3 regions of the Chromobacterium vaccinii genome follow, and region 3 is predicted to be linked to each of the others. Evidence: predicted binding sites of a transcription regulator. Region 3 holds the regulator's gene; each other region holds the start of a gene.
The links. Region 3 encodes FNR, which switches genes on or off when oxygen is low (the NO sensors DNR and NnrR bind a similar motif). Its sites were predicted from a motif close to TTGATNNNNATCAA; they were not measured.
Positions count from the first base shown of each region.

Region 1: the regulator FNR is predicted to act here: its motif matches at 1,984-1,997, upstream of BKX93_RS23660 (DUF3149 domain-containing protein).
Region 2: the regulator FNR is predicted to act here: its motif matches at 1,560-1,573, upstream of BKX93_RS12515 (hemerythrin domain-containing protein).

Region 1 covers NZ_CP017707.1:2,086,926-2,091,293, reverse strand. The annotation lists gene BKX93_RS09740 (SDR family oxidoreductase) at 1-822, opposite strand, end outside; gene BKX93_RS09735 (CDP-6-deoxy-delta-3,4-glucoseen reductase) at 863-1,891, shown strand; gene BKX93_RS23660 (DUF3149 domain-containing protein) at 2,070-2,201, shown strand; gene arcD (arginine-ornithine antiporter) at 2,851-4,302, shown strand.
Region 2 covers NZ_CP017707.1:2,676,741-2,681,108, reverse strand. The annotation lists gene tal (transaldolase) at 1-891, shown strand, start outside; gene BKX93_RS12515 (hemerythrin domain-containing protein) at 973-1,500, opposite strand; partial or broken gene BKX93_RS25695 (GNAT family N-acetyltransferase) at 1,697-2,113, shown strand; gene ampD (1,6-anhydro-N-acetylmuramyl-L-alanine amidase AmpD) at 2,171-2,716, shown strand; gene BKX93_RS12505 (hypothetical protein) at 2,721-3,176, opposite strand; gene BKX93_RS12500 (chorismate-binding protein) at 3,173-4,368, opposite strand, start outside.
Region 3 covers NZ_CP017707.1:1,964,711-1,969,078, reverse strand. The annotation lists gene hemN (oxygen-independent coproporphyrinogen III oxidase) at 1-1,115, opposite strand, end outside; gene fnr (fumarate/nitrate reduction transcriptional regulator Fnr) at 1,219-1,965, shown strand; gene BKX93_RS09130 (DUF1853 family protein) at 2,013-2,924, opposite strand; gene BKX93_RS09125 (RNA methyltransferase) at 2,914-3,675, opposite strand; gene BKX93_RS09120 (inositol monophosphatase family protein) at 3,821-4,368, shown strand, end outside.

The sequences.
Region 1 (4,368 bases), 120 kb from region 3:
ACGGACGGCCAGTTCGCGTCGTATCCGGCCGTTGTCCAGGCGGCGCGATTCGGCCAGGAATGACCATTGCTGCGGCGTGACGCGGGCCTTCACCTCGTCGCGCGGCAATTGCGGCGGCACCGGCAGGCCAAGGGTTTCTCCCAGGCGCCGATACCACATGCCGACTGGCAGCGGTTGGTCGTCGCAGGCGTTGTAGACGCGGATGCCGCTTCTGCGGCGCAAGGCCGCCGCGCACAGCTGCGCCAGGTCGTCGGCGTGGATGTGGTTGCTCCAGCTGTCTTCGGCATCGATGATCAAGGGAGCGGCGGCGGCGAAGCGCGACAGCGGCAGCCGTTCATCGGCATAGATGCCCGGCGCGCGCAGGATGGTCAACGCGCAGCCGCGGGCGATGGCGAAGCGGCGCAGCTGGGATTCGGCGTCGGCGCGCCGCTGCGCGCGATCGTTGCGCGGGCGGACCGCCGCGGCTTCGTCCAGCACGGCGCCGCCTGCGTCGCCATACACGCCGCTTGTGCTGATGTAGATCAATTGCTGTGGTATGCTGTTCGCTTTTGCCAGCGCGTACAACAACTTGCGCATTCTCGAGTCTGTCCGGCCATGGGCCGGCGGCGGCGCGGTCAGCAGCGCGGCGTCGGCCAGCCCGGCGAGGCGCGCCAGACTGGGGGCATGGTCCAGATCGCCTATCAGCGGCAAGGCGCCCAGCGCGCGCCAGCGGGCGGCGGCCTCTTCGGTGCGACACAGGGTCAATATCCGCCAACTCCGGCGAAGCTGCGGCAGGGCGCGCCGGGCGACATCGCCGGCGCCGATGACAAGTAAAGTACGCATGGTGTGCATTTTAGCCAGAATTCGGGATTGAGAAACGATTATGACTTGCCAGGTGAAAGTGCTCCCCAGCGGGCATGCATTCAGTGTTGAAGCGCACGAAACCATTCTTGAAGCGGCGCTGCGCCAGGGCGTGGGCCTGCCCTACGGCTGCCGCGACGGCGCTTGCGGCGCCTGCAAGGGCAAGGTGCTGGAGGGCGAGGTGAGCCAGGACGGCTTCCAGGAAAAGGCGTTGTCCGCCGCCGAGCGCGCGCAGGGCATGGCCTTGTTCTGCTGTGCGAAGCCGCAAGGCGACATCAGCATCGAGGCGCGCGAAGTGACCGGCATCGGCGACATCCAGATCAAGACGCTGCCGTGCCGGGTCGAAACGATAGAAAAGATCCACGACGTGGCTGTGCTGAAGCTGAAGCTCCCGGTGTCCGAGCGTTTGCAGTTCCGCGCCGGCCAGTATATCGACATCCTGATGAAGGACGGCAAAAAGCGCAGCTTCTCGATCGCCAACGCGCCGCATGACGATTCCTTCCTGGAACTGCACATCCGCCATCAGCCGGGCGGCTCGTTCTCCGAGTATGTGTTCCATCAGATGAAGGAGCGCGAGATCATGCGCTTCAAGGGCCCGATGGGTTCCTTCTTCCTGCGCGAGGAGTCGGACAAACCCATCGTGCTGATCGCCAGCGGCACCGGCTTCGCGCCGGTCAAGGGCATCATCGAGCATGCGATCCATCATGGTATCACCCGGCCGATGAAGTTCTACTGGGGCGCCCGCACCAAGGCCGACCTGTACATGGCGGAGCTGGCCGAAGGCTGGGCCGCCGCGCATCCGCACATCAGCTATGTCCCGGTGCTGTCCGAGGCGTTGCCGGAAGACAATTGGACCGGCCGTGCCGGATTCGTGCACCAGGCGGTGCTGGAAGATTTCGCCGATCTGTCGGATTACCAGGTCTACGCCTGCGGCGCGCCGGTGATGGTGGAGGCGGCCCACGGCACCTTCACCCGCGAGCGCGGCCTGCCGGAAAACGAGTTCTTCTCCGACGCCTTCTTCCTGGCCAAGGATATGGGCGGAGGCAAATAAGCAGCACAAGCCTTTGATCTGTATATAAAAAGCCCTCTGCTCGCGCCGGGGGCTTTTTATTTGTCCTGCATCAAATCGCCGGGATGGCCGGTTTGACCTGGGTCAATTCCATGGTTTGTCGAGTGGTTATTATGTCGCTGGCAAGTCAATTGAAACCGCATGCCGGTAGGAGGGAACCATGGAGTTGCTGACCCTATTGTTGGCCGACGATGTCGGCCGTTTGAGCCTGTTGACTATCGTGGTCGCCACCGTGGTGGCTTTCGGGGCTTTGTGGGTGATTTTCCGGAACATGAACAAGCCGGGCAAGTAAGGATTACCCCTGTCGTTTTCAGTATTTCCTCTTGATGTGTGTGTTGGCGGATACGGTGGTGGGCCGTATCCGTTTTTTTTGTCCGCCGCGTCGCGAATTTGTTCTGTATCAGACTATTTCCGTTTCGGGCTTTTCGCCCGGCATTCCCTTTCTATGCTTAAGAGTCGCTGGCGCAAGCCCGCAACGGATCTGAACCAAGGCGCGTTCGCGCAGACGGCGCCAGTCGCGCGGCAAGAGGGCGCGATGCGGGGCCAGGCGTTCTGTCACGCATGGCTCCTGTTCAAAGCCTTGTTGCGAACCGCTGGGCGCTGTCGACAGGCGAGGCGCACGACGAAGGGCAGACCCTGTCCATCCGGCAACGCGGCAGATAGCCGGTTGGCCAGGCTGCCGCTTTCTGCCGGTAGAGACTTTGAACAGGCGCTGAGCGCGCATTTCCGCCGTTCCGGATTCAGCTGTCCATGACGCCTTAATGCAAGCCTTGGTCGCATTCCCCGGAAGTCGCCGGATTGATGGCTGGGCCTGCTTGATGCAAATCAACCTAACAACCGACACCGCTGGAAAGCCTTGTTTTTCGGGGTATACCATAATTTCAGATGATAAGAATTTAATAATGTAATGCTCGGTTTACATACCAGATCGGAGAACGAAAATGTCCACTGAAACTGCAACCCAAGCCGGCTTGGCCGAGGGCGCGTCGCCCAGGCTGAAGCTGGGCGCGCTGACGGCGCTGGTCGTCGGCTCCATGATAGGCGGCGGCATCTTTTCCTTGCCGCAGAACATGGCGGCTGGAGCCGGCGCCGGCGCCATCCTGATCGGCTGGGCCATCACCTTTGTCGGCATGCTGGCGCTGGCCTTCGTGTTCCAGATGCTAGCTTCGCGCAAGCCGGAAGTGTCCGGCGGCGTGTACGGCTACGCCAAGGCCGGTTTCGGCGACTACATGGGCTTCAACTCGGCCTGGGGTTACTGGATCTCGGCCTGGATCGGCAACGTCTCCTATTTCGTGGTGATGTTCTCGGCGCTGGGCTTCTGGGTGCCGGCCTTCGGCGACGGCAATACGCCCATCGCCATTGCTTGCGCGTCTGTGGTGCTGTGGGGCCTGCACTTCCTGGTGCTGCGCGGCGTGCACGGCGCGGCCTTCATCAATACCGTCACCACCATCGCCAAGCTGGTGCCGCTGGCCCTGTTCATTCTATTGATCGTGTTCGCATTCAAGGTCGATACCTTCAACCTGGACTTCTGGGGCAGCGCCAAGCTCGGCTCCATCGTCGACCAGGTGAAGAGCACCATGCTGGTGACGGTGTGGGTGTTCATCGGCATCGAGGGCGCGTCGATGTTCTCCGGCCGCGCCGAGAGCATGAAGGATGTGGGCAAGGCCACCGTGATCGGCTTCCTGCTGACCATCGCGCTCTTGGTCGCCGTATCGGTGCTGTCGCTGGGCGTGATGACCCAGGCTGAACTGGCCGCGCTGAAGAATCCGTCCACCGCCTACGTGCTGCAGAAAGCCTTCGGCACCTTCGGCGCCAACCTGATGAACGCGGGCCTGGTGATCTCCGTCGGCGGCGCGCTCTTGGCCTGGACCTTGCTGGCCGCCGAAGCGCCTTACCTCGCCGGCAAGGACGGCGTGATGCCCAAGGTGTTCGGCACCGTCAACGGCAACGACACCCCGGCCGCCTCGCTGTGGCTGACCAATGGCCTGATCCAGCTGTTCCTGCTGATCACGCTGAAGAGCTCGGCCGGCTACCTGGCGCTGCTGTCGCTGGCCACCTCGATGATTCTGATTCCCTACCTGTTGTGCGCCGGCTACTCCTTGCTGGTGGCCAAGCGCGGCGAGGGCTACGCCCAGGGCGAAAGCACCGCCAAGGAATTTTGGACCGCCGCGCTGGCCACACTGTATGGCGCCTGGCTGATCTACGCCGCGGGTCCCAAGTATCTGTTCCTGTCCATGGTGCTGTACGCGCCGGGCCTGCTGTTCTACCTGTGGGCCAAGAAAGAGCAAGGCCGCAAGCCGTTCAACCTGATCGAAGCCGTGCTGGCCGCCATCGTGGTGGTGATGGCCCTGATCGCGGTCTACATGCTGGCGACCGGTCAGATCGGCCTGTAAGCGAAAGATTTTGAAACCAGTGGGGGCGGATGCCCGCCCCCGAAGTCAGACAAGACTCAAGGAGTA
Region 2 (4,368 bases), 710 kb from region 3:
TATCAGGGCGAACTGGCCGTTCTGAAGCAGAACGCCGCCCTGTCCGCCGAGGCCCGCTACGAGAAGCTGGTGGTGGCCGACATCCAGGCGGCCTGCGACCTGCTGCTGCCGCAGTACGAAGCCAGCCAGGGCAACGACGGCTACGTCAGCCTGGAAGTGTCGCCCGAGCTGTCGCGCGACGAGGCCGGCACCCTGGCCGCCGCGCGCCGCCTATGGGCCGAGATCGGCCGCGCCAACGCGATGATCAAGATCCCGGCGACCGCCGAGGGCGTCCGCGCGTTCCAGACGCTGACCCGCGAAGGCGTCAACGTCAACATCACGCTGCTGTTCTCGCTGCCGCAGGTGGAAGCGGTCTGGGACGCGTATATCGCCGGCCTGTCGGCTCGCCTGGCCGACGGCCAGCCGGTGGCCGGCGTCAAGGCCGTGGCCAGCTTCTTCCTGTCGCGCGTCGACAGCCTGCTGGATCCGCAAGTGGCCGAGCCGCATCAGGGCAAGGTGGCGATCGCGCTGTCCAAAGCCGCGTACGCCCGCTACCAGGAGCGTTTCCACGGCGAAGAGTTCGCCAAGCTGCGCGCCGCCGGCGCCCGCCCGCAATTCCTGCTGTGGGCGTCCACCGGCACCAAGAACCCGGCTTACCGCGACGTGCTGTACGTGGAGAGCCTGATCGGCGACGAAACCGTCAACACCGTGCCGGACGCGACCATGGCCGCCTTCCGCGACCATGGCGACGCCGCGCTGACGCTGCCGCAGAACATGGACGATGCCAAGGCGCTGCTGGCCGCTGTGGAAGCCGCCGGCATCGATCTGGCGGCGGTCGGCGAGAAGCTGCAGCAGGACGGTTTGAAGCTGTTCGAGGACGCTTTCGCCCAGTTGCTGAAGCTGACCGCCTGAGCGGACCGCCGAGTCAAAGGGTGAAGACAGCGACGGGCTGCCGGCGGAAGCGGGCAGCCCGTTTCGCTTGCAGAGGCGGACTCAGCCCTGGCGGCGCCTGGCCATATTGGCGCCGGCCTGGCGCAGCTCTTCGGCGCTGAGCGCGCCGGCGGCGGCGGGAAACAGCCATTCCTCCTCGGCGGCCGCGTGCTCGCGGTACTGGCGGGCGAATTCCTGCAGCTCGGTCCTGCTGATCTGGCGGATGCGCCCGTCGCGCAGCGCGACCAGGTCGTCGCGGATGGCGTTCCAGCAGGAGTGCAGGTAGCCGTGCTCGGCGGATAGCTGCTCCAGCCGCGAGGCGGCGGTGGGGAGGCGTTCTTCGAGCAGGGGAAACAGCTCTTCCTCTTCGTCGGTATGATGGGCGGGGCCGGCGACGTCGAAATAGCGGACCACGTCGTCTATGGTGTTGCGCGCGGCGTCGTCGACGCCGTGCTCCTCGATATAGGGCGGCAGCTTGTCCAGTTGATCGCAGAAACGGCGGATCTTGTCGTGACAGGCCTGCAGCATTTCCAGCGGTTGTTCGAAGCTGGGCGCGGCGGCGGCTTTGCCCAAGGTGTCGAGTGTGAGCATGAAGATGGTCTCCTGCGTGGGTTCTGGCATGATTGTGCCGCCATGCCAGGGCCGTGGACATGATGCGCCTCAAGCGGTGAGCGACGCTTTTCCGCCCGCGCGACGCGCGACGCAAGTTCTTGATACCGCTTTGCGCGATGGAACACAAGCCGGAATTGTACGAGATGATCCGATCCGAAGATGACGGAGAGATGAAATGGAGTTGCCGTTCGAAGTGACGGAATTGGCCCGCGGCGACGCGGCGCTGGCGCGGCGGGCCCTGCGGCTGCAGCTGGACGCGCACCGGCTGGAGGTGGAGTGGCTGAATTATCCGGCCCTGCCGGTGATGTGGCCGGACCTGGCGGCGTTGCATTCTTGCCGGGACCGCATTCTGGCCGCCTTCGAAGGGAATGAGCTGCGCGGCCTGCTGGTGACGTCCCGCGGTTCCGATGGCGGCATGCACATCGAGCGCACGGTGGTGGACCCGGCGCATTTGCAGCAGGGCTGGGGCTATCGGCTGCTGAACCGCGCGCTGCAGGGCGAGGACCGCGTCAGCGTGGATACCGCCGAGGTCAACCAGGCGGCCATCGCGCTGTACCACAAGGCCGGTTTCGTGCTGGAGCAGCGCTGGAACACCACCGACGGGCTGGCGCTGTGGCGGCTGGTCTACCGGCCGTCCGCCGCGCCGGCGCTGGCGCTGGGCGCGGACGGCTGGATGCAGGGCGCCCAGCAGCTGCCGTCGCCGAACTGCGACGAACGCAGCCCGGGCTGCGCGCCGGAGCTGCTGGTGATCCACAATATCAGCCTGCCGCCTTACCGTTACGGCGGGGCCGGCGTCGAGCAGCTGTTCTCCAACCGGCTGGATCCGGACGAGCACCCCTATTACCAGGGCGTGCACCAACTGCGGGTGTCGTCGCATTTCTTCATCCGGCGCGACGGCCACCTGCTGCAGTTCGTGCCGGTGGGCAAGCGCGCCTGGCATGCCGGCGTCTCCAGCTGGCGGGGACGCGAGAAGTGCAATGACTTCTCCATCGGCGTGGAGATGGAGGGCTGCGATTTCGAGCCTTTCAGCGAGGCGCAGTACCGCACGCTGGCGGCGCTGTCGCGCGAGCTGCGGCGCGGGCTGCCGCTGTCCGCCATCGCCGGCCACGAGCATATCGCGCCGGGGCGCAAGACCGACCCCGGCCCCTGGTTCGACTGGCGCCGCGCCCAGGACGACAGCGGGCTGGGGTTCTGAGCCGCTATTTCAGCGTCAGGTAGGGGCGGGGGTGGTCGTCGAAGGCCAGATCCTCGCCCGGCAGCGCGAATAGCGCGTAGCTGAAACCCAGATAGAACGCCGCCTCGTCGCTCAGCCGCGAGATCGCGTCCAGATTGCCCAGCAGCTCGCGGAACGGCAGGTCCACCCGGGCGTCGCCGTCGGCGAGGAAGCCGACGCTGCGCTCGAACACCACATGCTGCGGCCGGAAGTCGCCGGAGACGGCGACGTCGGAGAAGTCATACTGCGCCAGGAGGGCGGGGCGCTTGCGCGCCACCTTGCCGGCCAGCACGCCGGCCAGCAGGATTTCATCCCGCGGCAGCCCCTGCAGGCACTGCAAGCGGATTACCCGGTCCAGCGGCACGAGGTAAGTCTTGGCGGTGTTGACCAGCCGTATCGTGATCGCGTCGGCATCGATGTCCTCTATGGTGAGGGCGCTCACAACACCCCCAGGATCAGAGAGGCTTTGGCTTCCAGCTCGCTGCGCTCCAACTGCGGGCTGGAGTGCGCGCTCAGCGTACTGCCCACCCGGGTGGTGGCCTTTCCGTCCGCCAGCAGCGCGGTGCGGATCATGGTGCCGAGCTCCGCTTCGCCGGCGCACAGATAGCCGAAGGCGCCGGCGTACCAGCGGCGGCTTTCGTGTGCCGCGAGTAGCCGCGCGGCGGCGTCGACCGGCGTGCCGATGACGGTGGCCGGCCACAGGTGGTCGCAGATCGCGTCGGCCAAGGTCTTGCCCGGCTTCAGGCGCGCGCTGACGCTGGCCGAGGTGTGGAACACATTGGCGAAGCGCTCCACTTCCCGTTCGATGTCGACGCGGATGTCCTCGCAGCTCGCTTCCTTGGCCAGCATGTCGGCCTTCACGCATTCCTCCAGCTCGAACCTGTCCTTGTCCGACGCCAGCAGCTTTTCCACTTGCGCTTGATCTTCGGCCTCGCCGCGGCCGCGCGCGACGGTGCCGCAGATGGGGCTGGTGGAGAGCCGGCCGTCGCGCAGGCGCAGGAACATCGCCGGCGAGGAGCCGGCCAGCTGGAAGTCGCCGCCGTCGAAATACAGGTTGTAAGGCGCGGGATTGCGCGCCAGCAGGTCCTGGTGGATCTGGTAGCCGTCGCGCGGGCAGGGGCGCTGGATCGCGTAGCTGGGATTGACCGAGCGCAGGCCGCCGTCGGCGATGCGCCGGCTGGCGATGGCGTACATCCGCTCGTAGGGCAGGCCATGGCCGGCGGCGAAATCGTCGGCGTCCAGCAGCGGGCCCAGCGCCAGCGGCCAGGTCTCGCCGCCGGCGTCGGCCGTGTCCAGCAGTAGGTCGATGGCGGCGCCGTCCTCGCTCAGCCGCTCCGGCAGGTGGAACACGCCCAGCAAGCCGGCGTCCAGGCCCAGCTTGGCGTGGATCAGCTCATAGCAGAAAAAGCCGTACAGGCCGAAGCGCGGATCCGCGTCGAAGCAGGCGGGGATGTCCAGCAGCCGCTGCAGCCGGGATGCCAGCGGCGCGGCGGGGTCGAGCGGCAGCCGGAGCGCGCCGGGCGCGGCGGCGTCGGGAAGCAGGCCAAGCCGCGGCGCCAGCGCCTCGGCGATGCGGACGCCGTTGCGGCTGCGCGGGATGAGCAGAACGCGGTCGGCGAAGAGCAGCGCGCTGA
Region 3 (4,368 bases):
AGTCCGCGAACCACCGGCAGCCGGCCTTGGTCCAGCGCCGCGTAATAGCCATCCAGCGTCTTGTCGTTTTGGCTGTAACAGGAGCCCACCTTGCCGATGGAGGAGACGCCGAAGGCCAGCATGTCGCAATCGGAATGGGTGGAATAGCCCTGAAAGTTGCGTTGCAGCCGGCCCTGGCGCAGGGCGATGGCCAGCTCGTCGTCGGGCTTGGCGAAATGATCCATGCCGATGAACACGTAGCCGGCGTCGGTCAGCGTCTTCACCGCGTCTTGCAGGATGTCCAGCTTGACCGCGGCGGGCGGCAGATCCGCCTCATTGATGCGCCGCTGCGGCATGAATACGCTGGGCAGGTGGGCGTAGTTGTACAGCGACAGCCGGTCCGGATCCAGCGCCAGCGCCTTCTGCAGCGTGTCGCGCATGGTTTCGCGGCTTTGCAGCGGCAGGCCGTAGATCAGGTCCAGACTGACTGATTTGAATCCGCCTTCGCGCGCCGCTTCGATCACCGCGCGGGTTTCCTCTTCGGTCTGAATCCGGTTTACCGCGCGCTGCACCGCGGGATCGAAATCCTGTATGCCCACGCTGACGCGGTTGAAACCATATCCTGCCAATTTCAGCATGGTTTCACGTTTTACCTTGCGCGGATCAATCTCTATGGAATATTCTCCGTCGATCAGGAATTCGAAGTGGGTGCTCAGGATGCCCATCAGCCGCTCAAGCTGGGCATCGGACAGGAAGGTGGGCGTGCCGCCGCCGAAGTGCAGCTGTATCACTTTTTCCCGGATGCCCAGTTCCGCGGATACCAGGCGGATTTCCTTCTCCAGATAGTCCAGATACTGGTCCGCCTTGCCGCTATCCTTGGTGATGATCTTGTTGCAGGCGCAGTAATAACAGATGGTGTTGCAAAAAGGTATATGAGCGTACAATGATAGAGGCTTGCGGTTGGCGCCGATCTGGCGCTGACGCAATTTGTCCAGATAGTCTTGCGTCGAGAAATTAGACGTAAAACGATCTGCCGTCGGGTAGGATGTGTATCTAGGCCCCGCGCCATCCAGCCTCTCGATCAACTCGCGATCGAAGACAAAATGGGCGGGAGAGAAGGGGTGGGTAGTTTTCATGTCGTATTCGGATGGTAAAACTTCTGGAGGACTGGTAAATTTGCGAAAAATTAGTGAATTCCGCCTTGATAAGGGTCAAGCTTCGCCGGCTTGCACATACAGCATGTCTGAACAAAACCAAACCTCCCTGCATACGCTGAAAATTTCCTGCTCCAGCTGCAGCCTGCGCGAGCTATGCCTGCCTGTCGGTCTGAACCGCGAGGAAATGGGCCAGCTGGACGCGGTGATCCGCCAGAGCCGCCGCCTGAAGCGCGGCGAATACCTGTTCCGCAGCGGCGAGTCCTTCAAGTCGCTGTACGCGATTCGCACCGGCTTCTTCAAAACCTGTGTCGCCAGCCAGGATGGCCGCGAGCAGGTGACAGGCTTCCTGATGTCGGGCGAGCTGATGGGGCTGGACGGCATTTCTTCCAGCAACCACAGCTGCGACGCGGTGGCGCTGGAGGACAGCGAAGTATGCGAGCTGCCGTTCACCCGGATGGAGTCGCTGTCCCGCGACATCCCCAGCCTGCAGCACCACTTCTACCGCCTGATGAGCCGCGAGATCGTGCGCGACCAGAACGTGATGCTGCTGCTGGGCAATATGAAGGCGGAGGAGCGCATCGCCGCCTTCCTGCTGAACTTGTCGCAGCGGCTGTCCACCCGGGGCTTCGCCGCCAACGACTTCATCCTGCGCATGAGCCGGGAAGAGATCGGCAGCTTCCTCGGCCTGAAGCTGGAAACGGTCAGCCGCACGCTGTCCAAGTTCCAGCAGCAGGGCTGGATCACCGTCGATCACAAGCACATTCAGCTGGTGCTGGTAGACGAGCTGAAAAACCTGATTTCAGGCTGCATGCACGCCGACGGCCACTAAGGCTGTCCGGAATCGGCAATCAAGGCAGGCGCGACGCCTGCCTTTTTTCATGTCCGCGAGATTTTGAGCTTCAGCGCCGCAAGACGCTCGGGGTCCGGCCAGCCGGGCGGGACGGCGAAGCCGCGCGCGACCTCGCGCCACAGGCCGCCGCCTACCGCTCGCAGTTCGGCCAGCAACTGCGGCGCCGGCATCGTTTGCAGCCGCGCGCGCAGGGTGGCCTCGTCCTGCGTATCGGCTTCGGACAGCAGCGCGGGGGCGAGCCATGACAGCCTGGGCAGCCAGGCCCAGCGCGAATCGCCGCCGGCGCGCGGCCAGGGGGCGTCCCTCGGCGCGAGCCAGCCGCGCAGTTGATGGGGATTGAGCGGCGCGGGCGGAAACTGATCCGCCGGATAGAAGAACCAGCCGCAGAGCCGGGCCGCGGCGCGGCAGTCCTGAAAACCGTCCGGCAGGATGGCAAGCGCGTCGGAATGGCGGGAAAGCCGCAATTGTGTTGTGGTTTTGGTCGCTTTCAAACGCCAGGCGTCATTGAGGCCGGGACCGACCAGATCGTCGGCGGTTTCGCCCAGCGAAAGGTAAAACTTGCTGGCTGTTTCCAGATGCCAGGGCTCGCCGTCCAGCAGCAGCAGGAAGTCGAACTCTCCGATCGTCCGGCGCTCCCGGTTTATGACTTTCAGATTTTCAGCGATGAGGTCGATGTGTTTTACCTGGCGAAACCAGAAGGAGAAAAGCCGTTCGGCATATTGTCCCAGCCGTTTGGCGGGGGCGGCGGCCAGCCAGGCCTCGAGCTCGGCTGGCGCATGGTCCAGCCGGGCCAGCAGCGCCTCGCCGTCCGGCCCCAGCAATCGTTCCGGCGGCAGATCGGCGCCGCACAGCCAGGGCGAAGGAGAGGTCAGCAGAAAGGCGAGGTCGCGCACCGCCGGGCGCGCGTAGGGCAGGGCGAGGCCGGACTCAGTCGGCATCCCCGGGCCGGCCGGAGGCGGTGCGCTGCACCTGTTTGTAGAAGCCGCGCAGGATGTCGATCTCCTCGCGCAACATCCCGGCGCGGTGGAACATGGTGCGCATCCGGCGCATCAGCCGCTCGCTGTTGCGGCGCTGGAAGTAGCCGATTTCGTCCATCGCCTGTTCCAGGTGGCCGCACATGCCGTCCACCTCGCTCTGGGTCGCCGCCTCGCCCTCGGCGCGCAGGTATTCCACGTCCACGCCGGTGTGGCTGAACAGTTCGTAGGTCATCACCTGCACCGCCATCGCCAGGTTCAGCGAGAAGTAGTCGGGATTGCCGGGGATGGTCACCAGGCGGTTGCATTGCTCGACTTCCTCGATCGACAGGCCGAAGGTCTCGTTGCCGAACACCAGGGCCACCTGTTCGCCGTCGCGGGCGCGGGCGATCAATTCCGGCGTGGTCTGGCGCGGGGTGGACAGCGGCGTGGTCAATTCGCGGCGGCGGCTGGTCAGCGCGCAGGCGACGGTGACGTCGGACAGGGCCTCGGCCAGCGTGGAAACCACGGCGGCGTTTTCCAGCAGATCCACCGCGCCCGAGGCCAGCGTGTTGGCCTCGTCGCTGGGAAACACCTTGGGTTCGACCAGGTACAGGCGGCTCAAACCCATGGTTTTCATCGCGCGCGCGGCAGAGCCGATATTGCCCGGATGGTTGGGGCGGGCGAGCACCACGCGGATGTTTTTCAGAAAATCAGGTACTTGGGGTTTATTCATTGGCGTTTTCACATTAAAATAGCGGGCATATACCAAAAGCCCGCGCCCAGGCGTCGGGTTTTTTTGTTCCTTAACCCAGATTGTTACCGGCGGGTGTCGCGTCATCGACGGACACCCGCCCATCGTTCAAGTGTAGAGGCCGTCAATGCATCCGATGCTCAATGTCGCGGTTAAAGCCGCTCGCCGCGCAGGCAGTGTTATCCAGCGCGCGTCGCTCAACCTCGACGCCATCCGCGTAGAGAAGAAAAAGCACAATGACTTTGTGACCGAGGTGGATCGCGCCGCCGAAGACGCGATCATCAGCGTCATTCTCGAAGCCTATCCGAAGCACGCGATTCTAGCAGAAGAGTCCGGCGCCAAAGGCGTGGGTTCTTCCGAATACGAATGGATCATCGACCCGATCGACGGCACCACCAACTTCCTGCACGGCCATCCCCAGTACGCCATCTCGATCGCGCTGGCGCACAAGGGCCAGGTCCAGCAGGCGGTGGTCTACGACCCGAACCGCAACGATCTGTTCACCGCCTCGCGCGGCGTCGGCGCCTTCCTCAACGATCGCCGCATCCGCGTCTCCAAGCGCTTCATGATGAATGAATGCGTGATCGGCACCGGCTTCCCGGTCTCCGACCAGAGTTACCTCGACCAATACCTGGGCATGCTGAAAGATGTGATCGGCAAGACCGCCGGCGTGCG